Regions from separate parts of the Cellulomonas sp. zg-ZUI22 genome, predicted to be linked through region 1. Evidence: riboswitches for the same ligand, from Rfam matches in the RefSeq annotation. Region 1 holds a riboswitch; each other region holds the start of a gene.

The links. A riboswitch is a leader RNA that binds a small molecule or an ion and turns the genes downstream of it on or off. The one in region 1 is predicted to bind S-adenosylmethionine.
Region 2: linked by a shared signal. The riboswitch ahead of J1G43_RS05025 (rhodanese-like domain-containing protein) and the one ahead of J1G43_RS03145 (hypothetical protein) in region 1 are both predicted to bind S-adenosylmethionine.
Region 3: linked by a shared signal. The riboswitch ahead of J1G43_RS00800 (methylenetetrahydrofolate reductase) and the one ahead of J1G43_RS03145 (hypothetical protein) in region 1 are both predicted to bind S-adenosylmethionine.

Annotation. Positions count from the first base shown of each region.
Region 1 is NZ_JAFMUZ010000001.1:683,436-685,685, reverse strand. Features, by position in the region: gene J1G43_RS03150 (hypothetical protein) at 1-595, shown strand, start outside; gene J1G43_RS03145 (hypothetical protein) at 673-1,350, opposite strand; SAM riboswitch class IV at 1,365-1,477, opposite strand; gene J1G43_RS03140 (ADP-ribosylglycohydrolase family protein) at 1,563-2,250, opposite strand, start outside.
Region 2 is NZ_JAFMUZ010000001.1:1,110,263-1,112,512, reverse strand. Features, by position in the region: gene J1G43_RS05035 (aminotransferase class V-fold PLP-dependent enzyme) at 1-61, opposite strand, end outside; SAM riboswitch class IV at 97-210, opposite strand; gene J1G43_RS05030 (GNAT family N-acetyltransferase) at 267-836, opposite strand; SAM riboswitch class I at 936-1,033, shown strand; gene J1G43_RS05025 (rhodanese-like domain-containing protein) at 1,038-1,481, shown strand; gene J1G43_RS05020 (O-succinylhomoserine sulfhydrylase) at 1,505-2,250, shown strand, end outside.
Region 3 is NZ_JAFMUZ010000001.1:168,712-170,961, forward strand. Features, by position in the region: gene J1G43_RS00790 (DNA-3-methyladenine glycosylase I) at 1-593, shown strand, start outside; gene J1G43_RS00795 (hypothetical protein) at 645-857, shown strand; SAM riboswitch class I at 980-1,086, shown strand; gene J1G43_RS00800 (methylenetetrahydrofolate reductase) at 1,151-2,250, shown strand, end outside.

The DNA of each region.
Region 1 (2,250 bases):
CGACCTGCACGAGCAGCTCGCCGGATCCGTCGGCGGCACACCGGCCAACCGCGCGACCGAGCTGTTCGCGTACCTCGGCACGCAGGTGTGGCAGCCGGGTGGGCTCGACCCGGCGCTCGAGGGGCTGTACGGGCGGTTCATCGCCGACAGGGAGTCGTTGGTGGGGGTGCACACCGCGTTCGAGCAGCAGCTGGACCAGCTCACCACCGAGTACGAGTCCGCACTGGCGACGTTCGAGGGCCGTCAGATGGAGCAGGTCAGGGCCACGATGGAGCTCGACGCGGACACCGACGAGCTCGCGCAGTACCGCGCGACGATCGAGGAGGAGGAGGCGCGCCTCGCGTCGCTGCCGGCCTCCCAGCGCGCGCGGTCGCTGCTGTCGTGGACGTGGCGCGACGGCACCACGCTGCCGCAGGCGCCGGCCGACGAGCTGCTGGCCGATGCGCGCGCCCTGCTCGCCCGGGACGAGGCGGAGCTCGCCGCCCGCACGGAGGCGCTGCGGGCCACGGATGAGGAGATCCTCGCGGAGCAGACGCGGATCACGACGGTACGGGTCGAGCTCGAGGCGCTGCTCGGGCAGCTCGTCCCGGGGTGATCGTCGGCCGGGACGTCCCGGCACCGCCGGACGACGCCGCCCCGGGGCCAGGGGCGCGGCGCCGTCCGGCGATCACCTCAGGCCTCGAGACCCGGAGGCAGCGCGATCTCGTACCCGATGCCGCTCAGCGCCGTGGCGTCGTCCGCGGCGTCGATGGTGCTGCCGGGCAGCAGCACGTCGGACAGGACCCGTCCGGTCGCGTCGGCGTGGTGGATCGCCGTGACCCCCCGCCCCCGGTACTGGTAGGCCAGCACGAGCACCCAGTCGACCGGCGCGGCGTCGGGGCCGCGCCCGTGCCGCAGCGGCGGGTCCAGGTGGTAGAGCGTCGCGGTGTGCGGCGGGATCGGCCGCCCGTCGTCGGCGCCCTCCTCGGGCTGCAGCGAGGCGACCTGCCATGCCACCGTGCGCCCGGGACGTCGCTGCAGCGTCCGCAGGCACGGTGTCCGCTCCTCGCGTGACGCCACGGCGACGTACCGGTCCCCCACGCGCACCACCCCGAGGTCGTCGTGCACCCACACGGTCGGGTCGTCGGTGCGCAGGTGGGCGACGAACGGTGCGTGGTCGTGCAGCCACCAGGTCGCGGTGGCACCGGAGGCGTGCTCGAGGCCGATGCGGTGCGGCCCCACGACCGTGAGCCGCCAGGGCGTCCCGGAGGCGGCGACGGCGCGGGCGACGAGCTCCGGCTGGACGACGTGGCCCGGTGAGGTGGACACGCACACCACGTGGGTGGGGGGATCGAGAGCGAGGTCGGACACGGGTTCTCCCGGAGGTCGAGCGTCTTCCCGTGCCGGCGGCGCGGGCGGATCTTCCTCCGGGGGCACCGTGCGCTCTGCGCGGTTGCCAGTCGGCCTGCCGGAGGGCTTGTGGCCGAGCTTCGTGATCGGGGCCCACGGTAGCGGCAAGGGCTGACATCACCGGCCCGTCGGGGAGATCCAGACCGTCGTCACCAGCTGACGGCCCGGCTCCCTCAGGCTGCGCCCGGGCCACCGCCCACCGCGCGCACGGCCAGGTCGGCCAGGTCGTCGGCGTCGAGGCCCGGCCATCCGTGCAGCTTCTGCCGCCACTCGGCGGGCACAGCCGCGGCGCCGTGCGCCGCACCGGCGAGCGCACCGGCGATCGCCGCGACCGTGTCGGTGTCACGTCCCCCGCGCACGGCGCGCTCCAGGACGTCGACGAGGTCCGCGCCGTGGTGCAGGGCCGACCAGGCGCCCTGCAGCGCCTGCACCACCCACCCGTTCTTGGCGAAGTCCGCCGGCTGCAACTCCTCCGCCTCGGCGATGACGGCCGCCCACCGTGCCCGCCGGTCCGCCGGGAGCCACGTGAGCTGCGCCGTCAGGTCGACGACGCCCTCGCGCACCGCGTGCCGCACCGCCAGCGACCACAGCACGCACGCGTCCCCGGCGTCGGGGTCGCCGTGCGTGAGGTCGGAGACGGCGCGCGCGGCCGCCGCGAGCGCCTCCTCCCGACCGTCGCCGAGGTACCCGAGCGCCACGGGGCCGGTGCGCATGAGCGTGCCGTTGCCACCCGCGTGCCGGGGGTTGGCGGCATAGTGCTCAGCGGACTGCCGACGGGCCGCTGCGGCGGTGGGCTCCGGCAGGGCGTCGAGCAGGGTGCTGGTCTGCACCCCGATGTCCGTGGCGGTCAGCGCCCACTCC
Region 2 (2,250 bases), 430 kb from region 1:
CGGGGGCCGCGGTGCCCGACGCCTCGTCGGCACACGCGAACAGCTCGGTGATCGTGGTCATGGTGCTCCTCCGGAACGGTCCGGGGACCGCCGAGGGCCCCGCGCTTGCCGGCGCCGAACGGCGCGCGGCCAGGTCGTCACCCGGGGCACCCCACCGCGGAGGAGGGTTGCCGGCCAGCGAGCCGGGGCTTGTCGCTGGCGCTCATGACCTGTGTCGAGGATCGGCCGCCCGGCGCGGGCATGTCAACGGCACCACGCCGCCGCTCTCAGGATGCGAGACGCGCCGTCTCACCTTCCGTACCTCGCGGCGCGCGCTCCAGGCTGTGCAGCATCACCACGCTGCGGTACGTCTTGCCGGGCCACTGCACGACGTCGGCGTCGACGAAGCCCCACCGCCGGTACATCGCGCGCAGCGGCGCAGCGGGCTCCGCCGTGTCCAGGCCCACCGACCGCATGCCGCGCGCGAGGGACCACTCGCGCAGCACGCCCCACAGGTACGTCGCCAGCCCTCGCGCCCGCAGGTCCGGACGGACGGCGAGCTGGTTGAGCCAGACGCGGTCCGGCTCGAGCGCCAGGTCGGTGAGCGCCTTGATGCCGCGGCCAGGAGGGCTGGTCGCGGTGATGGTGCCCGCGAGGCCGCCGGCCGCGTCGACCAGCACCCACGAGGCGCCCACACCGAGGCTGCGCCGGGCGGTCGTCGCCTCGTCCTGGGTGGCACCCGTGAAGTTCAGGCCGCGCGCGGCGAGGTCCGCGTACGCGTCGTGCAGCAGACGCGTCAGCGCCGGCACGTCATCAGGGGTCACGGGTCGCAGCACGAGGTCCTCGGGGGCGTCCATCGCGCACCACCCTGGCACGGCCCGCGGCCCCGTCGCACCGCGGCGGGGCGTGCGTGAGACGCCCTGCCGGTGGCGACGCACCCTGGCGTAGCATCGCGGCGACCATCCAGAGCGGCCGAGAGATCTGGCTCGACGACGCCGCAGCAACCCGCACGGGCGACCGTGGCCGAGGGTGCTACCGCCAGAGACGATGGGAGGACCATGACCGTGCAGCCACGTCCCGCACCCGGGTACGCCGGGGACCTCACCCCCACCGAGGCCTGGGACCTGCTCGCCGAGCGCGACGACGCCGTCCTCGTCGACGTCCGCACGGACGCCGAGTGGCGCTACGTCGGCGTGCCGGACCTGCGCGGCCTCGGCCGCCAGGCGGCACTGGTGGAGTGGGTCTCCTACCCCTCGGGGCGGCCGAACGCCGCGTTCCTCGACCAGCTCTCGGCGGCGGGCGTCGCGCCGGGCGACGAGCGCCCCGTCGTGTTCCTGTGCCGGTCGGGGCAGCGGTCGATCGGCGCCGCGCAGGCGGCGACGGCCGCGGGCTACGGCCCGGCGTACAACGTCCTGGAGGGCTTCGAGGGCCCGACCGGCCCCGACGGTCACCGCGGGCACACGGGCTGGCGTGCCGCCGGCCTGCCGTGGCTCCAGCCGTGAGCACGCCCGACCTGCCGCCCGACCTGCCGCCCGGCCCGGGCGACTGGGACGACCACCGCCTCGACCGCGGGACCCTGCGCCCCGACACCCTCGCCGTGCGCGGCGGGCTGGTGCGCAGCGGGTTCGGCGAGATGTCGGAGGCCGTGTTCCTCACGCAGGGCTACACCTACGCCACCGCCGCGCAGGCCGAGGCCGGGTTCGCGGGCGAGGTCGACCGGTTCCTGTACTCGCGCTACGGCAACCCGACCGTCGCGACGTTCGAGGAGCGGCTGCGGCTGCTCGAGGGCGCGGAGGCGTGCTACGCGACGGCCACGGGGATGTCCGCCGTCTTCACGGCGCTCGCCGCGCTCGTCCGGTCCGGCTCCCGGGTCGTGGCGGCGCGGGCGCTGTTCGGCTCCTCGGTGGTCATCCTCGACGAGATCCTCGCGAAGTGGGGCGTGCGGACCGACTACGTCGACGGCCACGTGCCCGAGCAGTGGGAGCAGGCCCTCGCGACGCCCGCGGACGTCGTGTTCTTCGAGACGCCGTCGAACCCGATGCAGGACCTCGTCGACATCGCTGCCGTCAGCCGCCTGGCGCACGCGGCCGGGGCGACCGTCGTCGTCGACAACGTCTTCGCGACGCCGGTCTTCTCCCGCCCGCTGGAGCACGGCGCCGACGTGGTGGTCTACTCCGCCACGAAGCACATCGACGGTCAGGGGCGGGTGCTCGGCGGCGCGATCCTCGGCTCGGAGGAGTACGTGCGCGGCCCGGTGCAGACGCTGCTGCG
Region 3 (2,250 bases), 510 kb from region 1:
CCACGCCGCCGTTCCGCTGCTTCGGTGGCAGCGACCCCCTCTACACCGCCTACCACGACGACGAGTGGGGCGTGCCCGTGCACGACGAGCACGCGCTGTACGAGCGCCTCGCCCTCGAGGCGTTCCAGTCCGGGCTCGCCTGGATCACGATCCTGCGCAAGCGGCCCGCCTTCCGGGAGGCGTTCGCCGGGTTCGACCCCGAGGCGGTGGCCCGGTTCGGCGAGGACGACGTCGAGCGGCTGCTCGCCGACGTCGGGATCGTGCGCAACCGCGCCAAGATCGAGGCGACCGTCGCCAACGCGCGCGCCGTGCTCGCGCTGCACGCGTCCGGGCGCACCCTCGACGAGCTGCTGTGGTCGTACGCGCCCGGGCCGCGGCCGCGGCCCCGCACGTTCGCGGACGTGCCGTCCAGCACGCCGGACTCCGCCGCGCTGGCCAAGGAGCTCAAGAGCCACGGGTTTCGGTTCGTCGGCCCGACCACCGCGTACGCGGCGATGCAGGCGTGCGGGGTGGTGGACGACCACCTCGAGGGCTGCGTCGTGGTGCGGCGGGGGGCGGCCGCCGCGACGGGCGCCGATACTCCCCCAGGGTGACAGCGCGCCCACGGGCTCGGCACGGGCCCACCTCGCGGCTAGTGTGCCCGCATGGCGGAGGATCGGGAGCTCGACGGGCGGTACGCGGCCGTACGGGCCGCGCACGACGCGTGGCTGAGCGAGGACGACGCGGACGCCGTGGTGCTCGAGGCCGTCCAGCACGGTCTGCTGGCGGTCCCCGTCCTGGTCCCCACCTCGTCCCCGGGGCTGCCGCACCAGCGCACGAGCCGGGAGGGCTCGGTCCTGCAGCGTCGGCGCCGCTGACCTGCAGGGGGCCGGCGAGCGCCGCCGTCGACGACCGCCCGCGACGCCTGCGGGCCGGACGAGGGCGTCTCACATTCCGAGTAGCGCTGTCCGCCATCCGGGCACAGGCGTACGATCCTCGGCGACCATCCAGAGCGGCTGAGAGACCTGGCTCGACGACGCCGCAGCAACCCCCCTCCTCGCGAGGGTGTGGGTGCTTCCGCCAGGAACGATGGAGTGACGATGAGCGTGCGCGACCGTGCCACCGACCCCTCGTGCGGGGCGTCCCACCCGACAGCTGCGCGTCCGGCGCGATGAGCGTCGTGGCCGAGATCCCGACCACCGCCCCGCCGACGAGCTCCGCGGCGGCGTCCGGGCCGGCGTCGGCGGCGCCGGAGCCCTCCCGCGCCGCACGGCGTCGGACCGACCCGGCGGGCGCCCTGGACCGCCCCACGGTCTCCTTCGAGCTGTTCCCCCCGCGCAACCCGGACGCCGCCCCCCGGCTCTGGGCGACCGTGCGCGAGCTCGAGTCCGTCGAGCCCGACTTCGTGTCGGTCACCTACGGGGCGTCGGGCCACACGCGGCAGACCACGCGAGCGTTCGTCCGCCGGCTGCTGCGCGAGACGTCGCTCAACCCGATCGCCCACCTGACCTGCGTCGGGACCTCGCGCGACGAGGTGACCACGATCGTCGAGGAGTTCCTCGACGAGGGCGTGCGCTCCTTCCTCGCGCTGCGCGGCGACCCGCCCGCGGGCGAGCCGGACTGGCGGCCGCACCCGCAGGGCGTGCACACCGCCGCCGAGCTCGTCGAGCTGCTGCGCGAGATCGAGCGCCGCCGGTGCGGCCGCAGCGCCGCACAGGCCGTGCGCGCCCGCGTCCGCCCGCTGTCCGTGGCGGTCGCGGCGTTCCCCCGCGGCAACCACGCCACCGGCGGCACCCGCGCCCAGGACGTCCAGGCGCTGCTGGCCAAGCAGGAGGCGGGCGCGGACTTCGCGATCTCGCAGGTCTTCTTCGACGCCGAGGCCTACCTGGGCCTGGTCGCCGAGGCCCGCACCGCGGGCGTCACGATCCCGATCGTGCCGGGCATCATCCCGACCACCGACCCCGCGCGGCTGCACCGCGTCCAGGAGCTCACGGGCGTCCCCGTGCCCGACCGTCTCCTCGACCTGCTCGGCTCCACCGACGACCCCGTCGAGCGGCACCGCCGCGGCACGCGGGCCGGCGTCGACCTGGTCAACCGGGTCCTCGACGGCGGTGCGCCCGGCGTCCACGTCTACACCTTCAACAAGCACGAGGCGGCGCTCGACCTGCTCGACGGCGCCGACCTCGTCGGCGGCCGCCGCAGCACCGTCGCCGCCCACGACCTCACCGCGCCCGACGGCACCCCCGCCGACGCGACCACGACGACACCGCG